2 regions of the Rickettsiella grylli genome follow, and region 2 is predicted to be linked to the other one. Evidence: riboswitches for the same ligand, from Rfam matches in the RefSeq annotation. Region 2 holds a riboswitch; the other holds the start of a gene.
What was found. Region 2 has a riboswitch for thiamine pyrophosphate ahead of RICGR_RS05665 (ABC transporter ATP-binding protein). Riboswitches for the same ligand answer to the same signal wherever they lie in the genome.
Positions count from the first base shown of each region.

Region 1: linked by a shared signal. The riboswitch ahead of thiM (hydroxyethylthiazole kinase) and the one ahead of RICGR_RS05665 (ABC transporter ATP-binding protein) in region 2 are both predicted to bind thiamine pyrophosphate.

Region 1 is NZ_AAQJ02000001.1:809,008-816,643, reverse strand. It holds gene RICGR_RS03840 (hypothetical protein) at 1-2,341, opposite strand, end outside; gene tenA (thiaminase II) at 2,515-3,159, opposite strand; gene thiD (bifunctional hydroxymethylpyrimidine kinase/phosphomethylpyrimidine kinase) at 3,144-3,980, opposite strand; gene thiE (thiamine phosphate synthase) at 3,986-4,612, opposite strand; gene thiM (hydroxyethylthiazole kinase) at 4,602-5,471, opposite strand; TPP riboswitch at 5,463-5,574, opposite strand; gene scpB (SMC-Scp complex subunit ScpB) at 5,648-6,214, shown strand; gene rluB (23S rRNA pseudouridine(2605) synthase RluB) at 6,334-7,071, shown strand; gene sdhC (succinate dehydrogenase, cytochrome b556 subunit) at 7,335-7,636, shown strand, end outside.
Region 2 is NZ_AAQJ02000001.1:1,216,474-1,224,109, forward strand. It holds gene RICGR_RS05645 (hypothetical protein) at 1-8, opposite strand, end outside; gene pilM (type IV pilus biogenesis protein PilM) at 51-992, opposite strand; gene RICGR_RS05655 (penicillin-binding protein 1A) at 1,232-3,700, shown strand; gene RICGR_RS05660 (TlpA family protein disulfide reductase) at 3,703-4,137, opposite strand; TPP riboswitch at 4,368-4,460, shown strand; gene RICGR_RS05665 (ABC transporter ATP-binding protein) at 4,451-5,176, shown strand; gene RICGR_RS05670 (ABC transporter permease) at 5,176-6,024, shown strand; gene RICGR_RS05675 (ABC transporter substrate-binding protein) at 6,009-6,971, shown strand; gene uvrD (DNA helicase II) at 7,088-7,636, shown strand, end outside.

The DNA of each region.
Region 1 (7,636 bases), 410 kb from region 2:
ACAGCTTTTGATTAATATAAAATTTAATAAGCGGTAAAAATAATTCAGGATAAAAGCGCGCAAGCGTCAGCGTGTGATAGCCTTTTTCTGTTTTAGTAAGAAATAAAGTTTTTAAATGTTCAGAAAAAAATTCAATTTTTTCATTGATATAATCAAAAAGAATTTTTAACGATTCACACTGACGATCGGCAGCAAGCATCAGACAATTAAAATTATTAAGATTGCATAATAGGAAAAATTCAGGAATTTTTTCTAGAAAGAAATGATGAGTATGCGTATCAATAAAATGAAGAATAGCGCTTAATGCGCGTGGGCTATAAATCGAGGCTAACATGATAATAGAATTACCGTCTTCATTTTTTTCTAAAAACATTTTATTTAAAAGGTAAGGACCAAAATGATCAATATTGGCGGAAATGAATTTTAGAATGGACTGGGTTGCTTCAACTTGGTTTTGTACTGCTAACATTAACGCGGCGCACGTTTCATTCGAATTTCCGGTAAAAAAAAGTTTATGAATAGTTTTACGATCAATTTTTATATGCTGTGCTATAAAAGATAAAATTGTTTTCGTATAATCAGGAAAAAAATGAGTAATTAAAGTAACCGCAGTATAGCTATTTTTTTGCTGTTGTGTAACGAGTTTATATAATGTCTCCGTAGCGAAATGCCTAATATATGTAGTTAAAAAATTGATGATCATTTTAAATGCTTTCGCTTGTTTGATGGCGGCCAACATCAGTACATTATAGTTGTCATTTTGTCTTTCTAAAAAAAATTCTTGTAAAACCTCAGCATCTAATTCATGAATATTTTTTCCTAAAAAATTTAATAATAGATCCACGGCTTCAGCATGATAAGTAGCGGCTATCATCAATGCATTTTGATTGTAATTATTTTTCATTAAAAAAATATATTTAATGATAGAGGCGTTATGTTCGCTAATAATGGTTTTATAACGCGTAATAAAATTTAAGATAGCCAGAACAAGCAAGGGATTATATCGCGATCCTATCATGAGCAGATTTGAACCGCGTTGATTTTCTAAAAGTAAAGTGTCGGCTATTTTTTTAACATGACAATCTGTGAGCGGTAAATTTAAGTCAAATACTAACTGATAAGCAAGGATAATTTCTGCAGAATAACCCATATTCGTGGCTAATTGATCATTCAAATAGTCTATTAAAGTTGAGGCATGGGTCATAAAAAGGTTGCTTTGACTTAACTGTGAATAGTGCGTTGGAAATTTTTCATTTAATTCAACTAATTGCTCAAGTAATATCGTCAATCTTCTCTCGCTAATCAGTTCAGAAATCAATTGTTCGGTATCGTGCAATGGATTTTTTTTTAAAACGAAATTATAATAAGCGCTTTCAGTCAACGTGTTTATTATCGGAGTTTCAATAAATTTTTGATCGAGTAAGGCATTAAAAAAAGATTGATACAACTTTTCAAAATTAATGTTAACAAAACTGAAAATGAGGGGATCGTCTTTGTCATAATCGAGTATAAAATAATTAATCCAATTATTTGGATCATCGTCTACTTTATTAATATAATTCGGCAAAAAGTTTTGGATTAAATCTTCAATTTTAGTGACCAATTGTAACGATAAGCCGTTTTCGCTTTTTTTTTCGGGTTCTAATTCAGGAATAAGTTTTATAAATTCATGAATCAGTAAATTCGGTAAATTAAAAGGAGTAAATTTTTTACAAAAACTGGTTTGTAAAGCACATCGAATCGGATCTTCTGGAAAACTGTTTGTATATTGATCACCTGAAAAGTTGGCTTTTATGCCTAAACCGTCATTCGCTGCAACAACACTAAAATAATTCCATGCGTGGATTTCATTCGCGAGTGTCGAAGCGACATTATCTACAATTTCTTTTCGCACGACATAGAGTAGTTCAGTTAAATTACGAGGTCGATAAAACGAATTTACAATAATATTGACACGATTATGAAAGCCCTCCGTACAGAGCTTAATATCTTCGGTTAACTGGCTAAGAATAGATTCGCGAACATCCATGGAAAGTTTTCCTAGTTCTGAATCTAAATTCCCGAGTAGACGATGATAAATCAGTTGTAATTGTTCGGATAAAACTTTTTTTGCATTATAATAAGCACATTTACCAGCATGAAGTTCCAATGTATGATTGGATAATTCATCATTATATTCCGCAATAATGACTTGAAAATCGTCCAACCAATTTTCTTGGAGGGGCGGTAATTGAGTGATATCAATTTTAGGTAAAGGCGTATAACTTAAAGCCAGTTTTTTATTGATAGCAGGGTTGATTGGATATTCAGTGGTATTTTTTTTAAAAAATATTTTTAACATATAATGTCCCTTTTATAGTATGAAATAAACTATTTTTAAATAATTTTTTAGGAATTAAATTTAAATCGTAACCTTAAGAATATCAGTTCAATTTTATACAGACAATACGTTATAAGGAGTAAATTAATAGAAATATTTTTTAATTTAAAAAAAATTAATTTCATTAGAAAATTTTAAATGAACCAGGTTTGTTGTAAGTAAGCACCTTGCCAGAAATGCCATTCACAGAGGCTGGCTTGAGTAAAGGCGTTGATCATTTTTTGTTGGCCATGCGCGCTTGCCAGTAAAGCCAGTTTATTTAATGTGTTTATCATGTGTTCAACCGAGTCATTAAACGTTGAGCTGGAATATAAATCAATCCAATCTTGGTAGGGATTATTCAAAACGGTTTGAGAGGAAGCACGCTGTCCCACTTGTTGATAGATCCAAAAACACGGTAATAAACTCGCAACCGCTTCTTCTAAAGTGCCGGAGATCGCAAGTCGTAATAAATAATTGGTATACATAAAACAAAAAGGACTTTGTTGACGCGTTGTTAATGCGGCATGTTTTTTTAGAAAGTGACGATGAAGATCGCGTTCGGCATGTAATGCGTCCAGGGCTAATTGAATAAATTGTTCACAGTGTTTTTGATCGGACAATCGTGCTGCTGTGAGTGTCAGTGCTTTAGAAAAATCCACCAGATAAAGTGCATCTTGACTGAGATAAAAAATAAATTTTTCAAGCGGTAAACGCCCTTGGATAAGCTCTTGATTAAAGGGATGTTGATAAATTTTTGGCATCAGCGCCGAAACCGATTTTTTTAGTCGATCAAACATGGTTTCTCTTTTTTTAAAAAATAAAAGTGGTTTACTGGACCCTGGCCTTGTCCAAGATGTAAATCTTTTGCGGCTAAAAGGCATTGTGTTAAATAATTTTTTGCATGAAAAATGGCTTCAACCACGTTTAGACCTTGGGCAAGATAAGAGGCGATGGCTGCAGATAACGTGCAACCGGTACCATGCGTATTTTTTGTGTTTATTCGTGCTCGTTTAAAATAATGAATTTGTTTTTGCGAGAAATCGTAAAAAATATCAGAGGCATCGTATGGAGAATGCCCTCCTTTAAGCAGCACCGACACCTTATAACGTGTTGCCAATAAAACTGCAGCCTTTTGCATAGTGGTCGCATCGATGATTTTCAGATTTAAAAGAGATTCGGCTTCTGGAATATTGGGTGTAATCAATGTGGCTAAAGGAAATAAATCAGTCGCTAAAACCTGTATGGCCTGCGGTTTAAGAAGGGGGTGGCCGGTCTGAGTAATCATGACGGGATCAAGAACAATAAAAGGGGGTTGATATTTTTTTAAATTATGGCGGATTAAACGGATAATGCCTTCATGATAAAGCATGCCCAGTTTAACTGCGTTTATGGATAAATCAGTGAAGACAGCATCGATTTGCTGTTGAATAAAATCGAGTGGAATGTCTTGTAGACTGATAACGGCTTGTGTGTTTTGCGCAACTAAAACAGTAATAATACTGGCAGCATAACTGCCTGTTGCTGAAATTGCTTTGATATCCGCTTGAATACCTGCACCGCCCGAAGGATCAGTGCCCGCAATACTGACAACCTGTGCTAATTGAGAAGGGAAATTCATAACGATTATGATTGAGAAATAATGTGTGCGAATTTTTGACTCTGTTTAACCGGATCCGGGGTTTGAAAAACCGCTGATGCAACGGCAATACCGGCACAACCGGTCTCTAATACGGATTGAACATTTTCAAGTGTGATTCCACCGATAGCGACCACAGGTGCATTCAGTATACGCATAATCCGATTGAATTGAACAAGACCGAGCGGTGGTGTGGAAAATTTTTTCGTGACCGTTGAAAAGATGGGTCCGACACCAAAATAATCACAATCATAATGACGACATTGCTGTGCTTGTTGGCTATTTTCAATGGTTAGGCCAATAATTTTTTTATAACCACAGTGTTGACGAATCTCAGGGTAAGGTCGATCGGTCTGACCAAGATGGACACCGGCCGCATCAATCGCACACGCAATATCGGCGTGATCATTGATAATTAAAGGAATATTCCATGCCTGTAATAAATCAACTAATTGTTTACCGGTATCCATTATTTTTTTGCGACGTTGATTTTTCATACGAAGTTGAACGCAACGGACTGTATGGTTTAATACCCGTTGGACCGCATCGATGACTGACAAGGGTTCCGAGGCCTGTTCATCTGCCAGCAAGTAGTAAGAATAATCAATGTTCATGTGACACGTTCGGCTTCAGTAAATGTTGAACATCCTCTTTTTGTGCGGAATAAAAAAGGTCTAATAGGTTGGTGCAAAAGCTGGCGGGTCCATTGGACTTTTTTTCAGCATATTCGCTCACAAGACCCATAAAGGCCATGGTGTGAACGCACGCCCTCAATTTATCCGGGTTGACACTCAGGAAACTGCCCATCATGGCGGTTAAAGCGCAGCCCATACCAGTGACTTTCGTCAACAGAGCACTACCATAGCGTAATGCAACGTGTTGGGATGAACGAACAATAAAATCAGTTTTTCCGCTGACAACAACGATACATTCATATTTCTTTGCTAAGGCATAGGCTGAAGAAATCGCGTGTTCGCTGGGTTGTAACGTATCCACCCCTTTTGTTTTGATTGAACTATCCTGCAACGCCATAATTTCTGAAGCATTTCCACGAATAATGTCAACACCACGCTCAATGATGGTTAAAGCGGCTTGAGTACGATAAAAACTAGAACCTGCACCAACGGGATCCAACAGAATGGGGATTCCACGCTTTAATGCCGCATATTGACCCTGTTGAATACATGAAAGCCAATAGCTATCCAATGTTCCAATATTAATGACGAAGGCTTGTGCATTTTGAATCATGGTCTCTACTTCTTCTTTGGCATGGGCCATGAGGGGCAGAGCGCCTAATGCCAATAAAACATTCGCTACTGTTTGCATGACCACTAAATTTGTTATGTTGTGAATTAAAGGTTGGGTTTTTCGGATTTTTTCGACGTCCTGGAATAATGACGTTAAATTAAAAGGGTTCGTTTGATGGATTGATGTCCGCGTTAATTGATCGAGATCATTTTTTTTGAGAGTCATATCACATCTTCCTACGCAGGTTTTAGCCTGATCAGGTTAATAAGGGTTGAATAAGTGACTATTCTCTCAGCCTTTATTTCAAAAGGCACCCCCGGTGCTTTTCTCTATTAGATAGGAATGAACAAAAGGAGTCAAGAGGCATAGCACGTTTTAACGTAAACTGCTATAGTCTGCGCATGGAAATTCAAAAACTTAAGTTCGTTTGCGAAGCAGCTCTTTTTGCAGCGGGTGAGCCGGTTAGCTTAAAACGTCTTTTAGATTTATTCACCGACGAAGAGCGGCCTACCGCATCCGAGATGAAAAAAATACTCGCGGATTTGACACATGATTATCGCGATCGGGGCATTCACTTAAAACAACTGGCGAGCGGATATTGCTTTCAAACAGATAGCCTCCTTCATGACTGGGTAAAACGACTGTGGCCAGAAAAACCACCGCGTTATTCTCGTGCTTTTCTAGAAACATTAAGTATTATTGCGTATAAGCAACCCGTGACTCGTGGAGATATTGAAGCGATACGAGGGGTGGCAGTAAGCCCTCAGATTATTAAAGTTCTTTTGGAGCACGCGTGGATTCAGGTTGTTGGGCAACGTGAAGTACCTGGGCGTCCTAATCTCTATGCGACATCAACCTTATTTCTTGATCATTTTGGTTTAAAAACAGTGTCGGAACTACCCCCATTTCCTTCTAAAACGAATGAAGTGACCCCATGTCCGCGCGTTGACTACCATAACACGATTTAATTTTCTTGAAAGCATTCTCCTGTTTAAAGGAATTCGTATAACAGTGACTATTTTTTAAAAAAATAAATAATAAGTACGTACACGCGCAAAGAAAGAACCTTAATTGATTTTGATGAACGATGAGTGAAAAAATTCAAAAAATATTAGCCCATTTCGGCCTCGGATCGCGTCGCGAAATAGAACGTTGGATCCACGACGGTCGCGTTCATATTAATGGACAACCCGCGAAACTCGGCATGCGCATCCATTTGAAAGCGAAAGTCACGATAGATAATCAGCGGATTCGTTTAACAACGAATAAGCCATTTGAACGTCGCGTCTTGATTTACCATAAACCGCTCGGAGAAATTTGTTCACGTTCGGATCCTCGTCATCACGTCACTGTATTTGAGCATTTACCACGCTTGCGCGACCAGCGTTGGGTTATGATAGGTCGTTTGGATATGAATACCTCAGGATTATTAATTTTTACGAATGAGGGTGAATTTGCATACCGGCTATCGCACCCTTCTTATCAAATTGAACGAGAATATGTCGTGCGTGTCTTAGGGAAGGTGAATAAAAGCATGTTGGATCGCCTGAAAAAAGGGGTGATGTTGAAAGAAAAACGAGCCGCTTTCACATCTATCCAAGCGAGTGGCGGCTCGGGTGCAAATCGTTGGTACCATGTGGTCTTAAAAGAGGGTCGCAATCGAGAGGTCAGACGACTGTGGGAAACACAAGGTGTAACGGTCAGCCGTTTGATGCGGATACGTTTTGGTAACGTCAGTTTGCCTCACGATCTGAAAAAAGGACATTTTTTTGAGTTGAAAACGAAGGCGATAAAAAAACTTGCGCATTTAGTTGATTTAGATTAACTCAAAGGGATTGAGAAAAATGAATGGTTCAATTTCTCTCTTAAGGATGGATTAAGTTTTTTTAGGTAGACATGATCTTATGTAAGTAAAATTCTGACGCAAAGTCCATTATATTTTTTAATGAACCGACGAAAGGGTCAGTTGAGGATGAAAAAATCAACCCGTTTAAGACAAATGAATGTGCTGAGGGTTTGAAATTGAAATCAATTTACGCGTATAATCGCCCGGTCTTTTTTTACCCTTTTTAATAAGGCTTACCATTTGTGAGTAAACGACCTATTAACCTTAATTTATTGACGATCCGCTTTCCAATGACGGCGATTGTCTCTATTTTGCATCGGCTTTCCGGGTTTTTATTATTTTTAGCGATCCCTGTTTTTTTAATGCTCATGACATTGACCTTGCAGAGTCCTGAAGCCTTTTTTACAGTTCACGTTTGTTTTGAACATCCTTTAATGAAGTTATTTCTACTGGGTTTTTTAGCTGCACTTTTTTATCATTTATTTGCAGGTATTCGTCATCTATTTATGGATGCTGGTGTAGCGGATACCTTAAAATCAGCGCA
Region 2 (7,636 bases):
GACTTCATACGGTTACCTGTTTGCGATGAACTGAGCATATAATTATTGATTCAGCCTATTTCATTTTTTTCCTTTTTTTTAGCATAAGATCTTAATGCCAAACCATAACTTAAAAATAAACGTAAAAAATTTTTATTTAATTCAGAATGTGCCATGCATTCTTTTTCTAAATTTTTTACGTTTATTTTTAAAAACCCATCTAATTGGATTAATAAATAATGAACAAGTGATGGATCGCTACCAATGAGAGTGATTTGATTTACACTATAATCAGGATGAGATAAAACATAACGTTTAATATTGCGTTTTATTTGTAGTAAAATGTTTTCTTGATCCCTCTCATTCAGCAAATTTTCACAATACACCACCGGTTGAGGTTGGTCCGTATTAAAAAACAAAAACGTCATCTGGCTTGTACTAATTTCTAGTAAAACATTATTTTCCTGATTAAATTTAGGATAAAAAAATAAACACGCTCTTTCTAAAGCATGCGAATTAACTTCAACGACGGTTGGTATTAAATGGGCTTCATGAACGATGTTTACGCGAAAATCTAAATGTTCTTTACGGCATGCTACTATCAGTACATTACATTGATTTTGGTGTGATAAATCAAAAATTTGATAGTCAAAATAAAGTTCATTTACAGGACACAAAATTGATTTTCCGACTAACCATTCAATGACTTCATGAATCGTTTGACTGCTCGGATAATCGATTTCAACCCAGTAACTAAAAATAAGAGAATCAGGAATATTGAGGATACAATTTTTTATAAATTCTCGTTCAAGTAATGTTTCTTTTAAACAGCTAGCCATTTTGGCCTCACGGTGTGCCGCTGTTATCGGAAAAGGAATCGCATGAATCGCATAATGTTTTAATACATGATTTTCGTCCAAACAGACCCATTTAATCATGCGACTGCCGATATCCAAGCCTATCGTCTCCTGAGGGTTATCAGTCGTGTTGGCTCGCTCCTTGAAAAAATCCATATTTACTTTATTCTTTTTATAGATTATTAATCGTTCATCTTTTATTATGCATTCAAACAATATTTTGTCAATCATTTAATACATACATTGCGCAGTCATTTAAAAGTCGCATCATTCAAATTCGAATGACTTTCTTTTCATTGAAATTAAGTGTACAAAGATAGAATTACACATTATTTTTTTATTAAACTCTTTTCACTCTACGATAGGATATTTCCCTTTAATTAAATGTCTTCATTATGAAACGATCGAATCATTTTTTTCGTAATTTTTTTTTGATGCTTTTAAGTCTTTTTATCACGCTTATCGTGGTAGGAAGTTTGTTTTATATTTATCTTGATAAACAACTGCCGGATGTCGAGGAATTGAAATCCGTACAACTTCCTATCCCCATGCGAATTTATACTCAAGATGGGCAGCCTATCGCTGAATTTGGTGAGCTTCATCGTAATCTTGTTCGATTAAATGATGTCCCTAATTTGATGGTAAAAGCTTTTTTAGCCACTGAAGATCAACGCTTTTTAGAACATCATGGCGTTGATTTTTATGGCTTATTACGTGCAGCCGGTGAAGTCGTGCTCACTGGAAGCAAGGTTCAAGGAGGCAGTACGATTACGATGCAAGTTGCCCGTAATTTTTATTTATCGCGGGAAAAAACTTTTCTAAGAAAATTTACTGAAATTTTACTTTCTTTAAAAATTGAACGCGAATTCACTAAAGAACAAATTTTAGAACTTTATCTCAATAAGATCTTTCTTGGAAATCGTGCTTACGGGATTGCGGCTGCAGCACAAGTTTATTTCAATAAAACACTCAATCAACTGACATTACCAGAAATGGCAACCATTGCAGGCTTACCCAAAGCTCCCTCTGCCATTAACCCATTAGTCAATCCAATTGCTGCAAAGCAACGTCGTAATCATGTTCTTTTGCGCATGTATGAACTGGGTTACATTTCAAAGGCCGCTTATGAAACGGCAATCGCCACGCCCATGATAACTCATCCACAAACCCATGCCGGCGGAATCATTAAAGCACCTTATGTCGCTGAAATGGTGCGTGACATGATGTACAAAAGCTTTGGTGAAGATAGCTACTTAAAAGGTTATAATGTTTTCACAACCATCAACGCTACTCAGCAAATCGCAGCCGATGCCGCCTTAAGGAAGAGTTTATTGGCTTATGATAAACGACACGGTTATAGAAGACCTGCGAAAAACATTGCTCCATTAGATGCCAATAAAGTAACTCACACGTTGAACGCATTACATCGCGTTGCTTCCATTAATGGTCTATACGCTGCCATTGTAATTTCTGTAACTAATCAAGCGATCACTGCGCTTTTAGTGGATAATCAAATGATTTTTATTCCCTGGCAAAATGTCGCATGGACAACACCTCAACTGGATATCACCTACTTTAATCCACCCCCTGAGATTTTAAAAAATAAAGTCCAGGTTGGTGATATTATTCGTGTTCAATTAACTGCTAATAACACCTGGGAATTATCGCAAATTCCTAAAGTACAAGGTGCACTAGTCGCATTAAACCCACAAACCGGCGCAATTACTGCCTTAGTGGGTGGCTTTGATTATCATTTAAGTAAATTTAATCGTGTCATTCAAGCCGAGCGACAACCGGGTTCAGGATTTAAACCTTTTATTTATGCGGCAGCATTGGCTAAAGGTTATACGTTAGCGAATGTTTTCAATGATGCACCGCTCGTATTTGACATACCGGGCCGTGATGAACCTTGGCGCCCACAGAATGACAATCATATTTTCAGTGGCCCAACCCGTTTACGTGTTGCTTTAGCGAAATCCATTAACCTTATTTCCGTTCGTTTACTCCAAGCGATTGATGTGCCCTACGTATTAGCTTATGCGAAACGTTTTGGTTTCAATGCTAAAAAATTACCTCGGAATCTCTCGCTCGCACTGGGAACAGGTGAGGTTACTCCTCTTGAATTAGCGCGCGCTTACGCGGTATTTGCCAATGGTGGTTTTCGAATTACACCTTATCTCATTGATCATATTACAAACGAACAAGGTCAAATCATTTATAAAGCAGAACCTAAAATAGCGTGTGAAGCGTGTCTACGTGGAGAAATTGAGCTCCCATCGGATGGAAAAGAAAGTCCTTATGCTCCTCACGTTATCCCTGCTGACATTGCTTTTCTTATGACCTCTGCATTGAAGGATGTCATACGTTATGGAACAGGTTCACAAGCGAATGTGTTGAATCGAAATGATCTCGCTGGAAAAACCGGCACAACCAGCGATTATGTCGATACGTGGTTTACGGGATTCAACAGTAATATAGTGGCAACTGTTTGGATTGGGTTTGATAAGCCTCATTCAGTCCAAGAGTATGGCGCAAAAGCGGCCTTACCCATGTGGATCGATTTTATGCGTGTTGCATTAAAAGGCCAGGCTGAAAAAACGATGCCTCAACCGCCTGATATCGTGACGGCAAGTATTGATCCATTGACTGGAAATCTTTTACCGAATGGAACACCAGGTTCTGTTTTAGAATATTTCCGAAAGGATAATCTGGAAAAACTATCCACACAAGAAGATAATCTTTCATTGACGACTCCTGATACTGATGAAATCCCGACAGATTCTACAGAAATTCAAACCCAGACCGAATCAACCTCGCTCGAAAATCAAGAAAATAGCGGAGATATCGGCGAACCTGTTTTTTAAGGTTATAAACCAATCGCTTTTTCTAAACTACGTTTTGTTTGCGGTCCTTCTAATACATGTTTCAATCGACCATCAGGTCCAATAATAAATGTGGTTGGCAAACCGGATATCCCTCGTATACCAAAATTAGCTTTCGGATCATCCACTAATGTAGGAAATATAACGCCACTTCGTTGTATATGTTGCTGTAAATTGCCTGGATCATCATAATTAAACCCGAACATTGCAACCTGGTCAGCATGCGCTCGATAAAATGCATTTAATTCGGGTATTTCGCCCATACAATATTCACACCAGGTAGCCCAATAACTAATAACCACCCATCTACCTTTATAATTAGAAAAATTAAGATCTTTTACTATGCTGGCTCCCCATACAACGCTAGACACACTTAACAAAATGCTGGTTAATAGTACCCATGTAAAGATTTTACGCATACATTCCTCACAAAAGAAAAATAATCCATTCATTTTCAACCATTATAGTTAATTTTTTAACTAAATTTTAAAACTGCACTCCATTCCAAATCATTAAACCTCAATAGCCATCACAAAGCGAGCGTCACCCAAAATGATAAGGGAAATTGAAAATCCACTTTCTTTATTCCACAAGATAAAAATTTTAATGTTATCTCGCTTTTATTTTATTAATGAGATTGTTAAGATGCCCAATTACTTAGGGGTGTCTAATCATTAGGCTGAGAAATACCCTTAAACCTGATCGGGATAATCCCCGCGTAGGAAAAGTATCATGCCAACATCACCCGCTGTATCAATCATGAACGCTTGCTTGCGTTATCACGATAAAATTTTATTTGACAAGCTCAATTTCCATTTGGCTGCTGGCCAAATAACCTGCTTATTAGGGACAAGTGGCATAGGAAAAAGTCGTTTTTTACAACTCATCGCTGGATTAAATGGAACATCCATTATTTGTACGTCTGATCAAAAAGGCTTGGACGGCCGTTTAGCGTATATGCCACAAACGCATACTTTATTACCTTGGCTAACCGTTTTAAATAATACACTTTTAGGTTATCGACTAAGATGCACCAATAAACCTTATGCGAAAGCACATGCTTTATTAAAACAACTGGGACTCGGAGAGGTCTTAACACAATATCCAGCCCAATTATCTGGAGGAATGCAACAGCGTGTTGCTTTGGCTCGCGTATTATTAGAGAACCGACCCATTGTCTTAATGGATGAACCCTTCTCTGCGTTAGATGCAGTGACTCGTTATCAACTACAAGAAATGACTGCACATGCACTAAACGGATGTACCGTGCTATTAGTCACCCATGATCCCTTAGAAGCATTGCGCTTAGGCCATCATATTGCGATTATGTCAGGACATCCGGCAAAAATTAACCCCATACCGTGTAAATTACCGGATTCACCCCCTCGATCATTGAATAACCCTGATCTATTACGATGGCAAGCCCACCTTTTACATCGCCTTGAGGAATCTCATTAATGTATGTCTTTGTTTTTTTACGTAACCAATTGAGTCAATTACAAAAATTGTTTTTAGCTTCACGAACAATCACGTTTCGGGTTTGTAAACAATACATTCAAAAAAGTCTTGCTTTATTGTTTCATCAATGTTGCATTCCTCTCTGGTTTATTTTTATCTGGACAAGTTTAATTCGTGTTTTTCATCTTCCTCATTATCTATTACCGACACCCATTGATGTATTACAGAGTCTCATTAAACAGGGATCATTCATTTTTTTTCAAGCGATTCCCACAGTCCTTGAAATTTTTTTCGGTTTTACTTTAAGCGTATTACTAGGGATCAGTATTGCGCTTTGTATGTGTTCATTTCGCCCCTTACATACCCTTTTGTTCCCCTTATTATTAGCCAGTCAAGTGCTGCCTGTCTTTGCCATTGCTCCAGTACTTGTACTTTGGTTGGGTTACGGAATAATGGTTAAGATAATGACGACGGTGTTCATGTTATTTTTCCCCATTACCAATAATTTTCTTGATGGCTTAAAGCAAACACCCGAAACTTATTTAAATATCGCTAAAATAATGAATAGTAGTTCGTGGCAAATACTCTACCAAATACGTATCCCCTCTGCATTACCCCATCTCGCCTCCGGTATCCGATTAGCAACCGCTATGGCTCCTTTAGCCGCGATTATTGGAGAATGGGTGGGTGCGAATCAAGGTTTAGGATTTTTACTTTTAAACGCGAATGCTCAAATGCAAATTGATTTAATGTTTGCTGTATTATTCGTCCTATTTTTTCTAGGCGTTTTATTTTATTTCTTTATAGATACGTTACTTCAATGGGCTTTACCATGGTCATTTCGTTAATTCATTTATTCATGCGCTGTAAAAAATATTTTTTTTTCGTTAGTTTTTTATTCATTACTCCCCTTGCAGCCGCTAAGCCATTAACGCTTATTCTCGATTGGTTAATTAACCCCGATCAGGCCGCACTCTTTGTTGCCCAAGCACATCATTTTTTTTCAAAAGAAGGCATTAACGTTCATATTATTGCACCCACCAATCCTGACGATGGTCCTAAATTAGTCGCCGCAGGCCATGCCGATTTAGCCCTCAGCTATCAACCTCAATTCGTTGTTCAGGTCTCGAGGGGATTGCCGCTCATACGTATTGCCAGCTTAATTAACCATCCTTTAAATTGTCTCCTGGTTAAAAAAAATGGGCCCATTCGTCAACTGACCGATTTACGATCAAAACGTATTGCCTATACTTCTCATGCCGAAGGAACCTTAATGCTGAAAGGCCTATTAAATAAAGCCCATTTAACAATCAACGATGTACAAACCATCAATGTACAATACGACTTAATACAAGCATTACTCACTGATCGCGTTGATGGTGTTGTCAACGTCATGCGCAACGTCGAACCCCTGCAAATGCAATACGCTCATCAACCTGTAAAAATCTTTCCAGTCGAATTAGCGGGTATTCCCCATTATGATGAATTGATTATTATTGCCAATAAAAACCAATTGCACGATTCTCGGCTTGTTAAATTTTTAGTCGCGTTGAATCAAGCAACCTCCTATTTAATGACTCATCCAGAAAAAAGCTGGGAACTATTTGCTAAAGACCATCCCGCATTAAACAATGAATTGAATCACCGCATTTGGCAGGCGACGTTACCTTATCTTGCTCGATATCCAGTGGATTTTGATAAAGCGGCTTATCAAAAATTTATGTTGTTTTTATACCGTAACAAAATCATCTCTAAAAAAATAAAAACTGAAGATTATGCTATAAAACTCATTTAACGAAGCCTCACAACCCACCGTCTTACTCATTGAATCAAGAAGTGAATAACACATTATTTTTTTATTATTAAAAATAATTCATGCAGAAGGTTCAAATTTTCGTTACAATTCGCGTTATGCTAAATCCTACCCATCCTTTGTTAGAATCTCTCAATGAAGCCCAGCAACAGGTTGTTGCCGCGCGTCAAACGCATCTCTTGGTATTAGCCGGCGCAGGCAGTGGAAAAACACGTGTATTGGTCCATCGAATGGCTTGGTTAATCCATGTAGAAGGTATCTCTTTGCATCATATCCTTGCGGTTACCTTTACGAATAAAGCTGCAGGAGAAATGCGACAGCGCTTAGAAAATTTATTGGATATCCCTATGAAAACGATGTGGGTAGGTACGTTTCATGGTCTCGCACATCGACTATTACGTCAACATTGGGAAGCTTCGGGTTTACCGCAATCATTTCAAATCATTGATAGCGATGATCAATACCGTATGATAAAAAGAATTTTGCTGAGTTTAAATCTTGATGAAGCACAATGGGCACCCAAAAAAGTGCAATGGTTTATTAATCAGCAAAAAGATGAAGGTATTCGATCGCATCACGTTAAAAACTCGAATGATCCTTATACCAAAACGTTAGTTCGACTTTACCAGTCCTATGAGGAAGTTTGC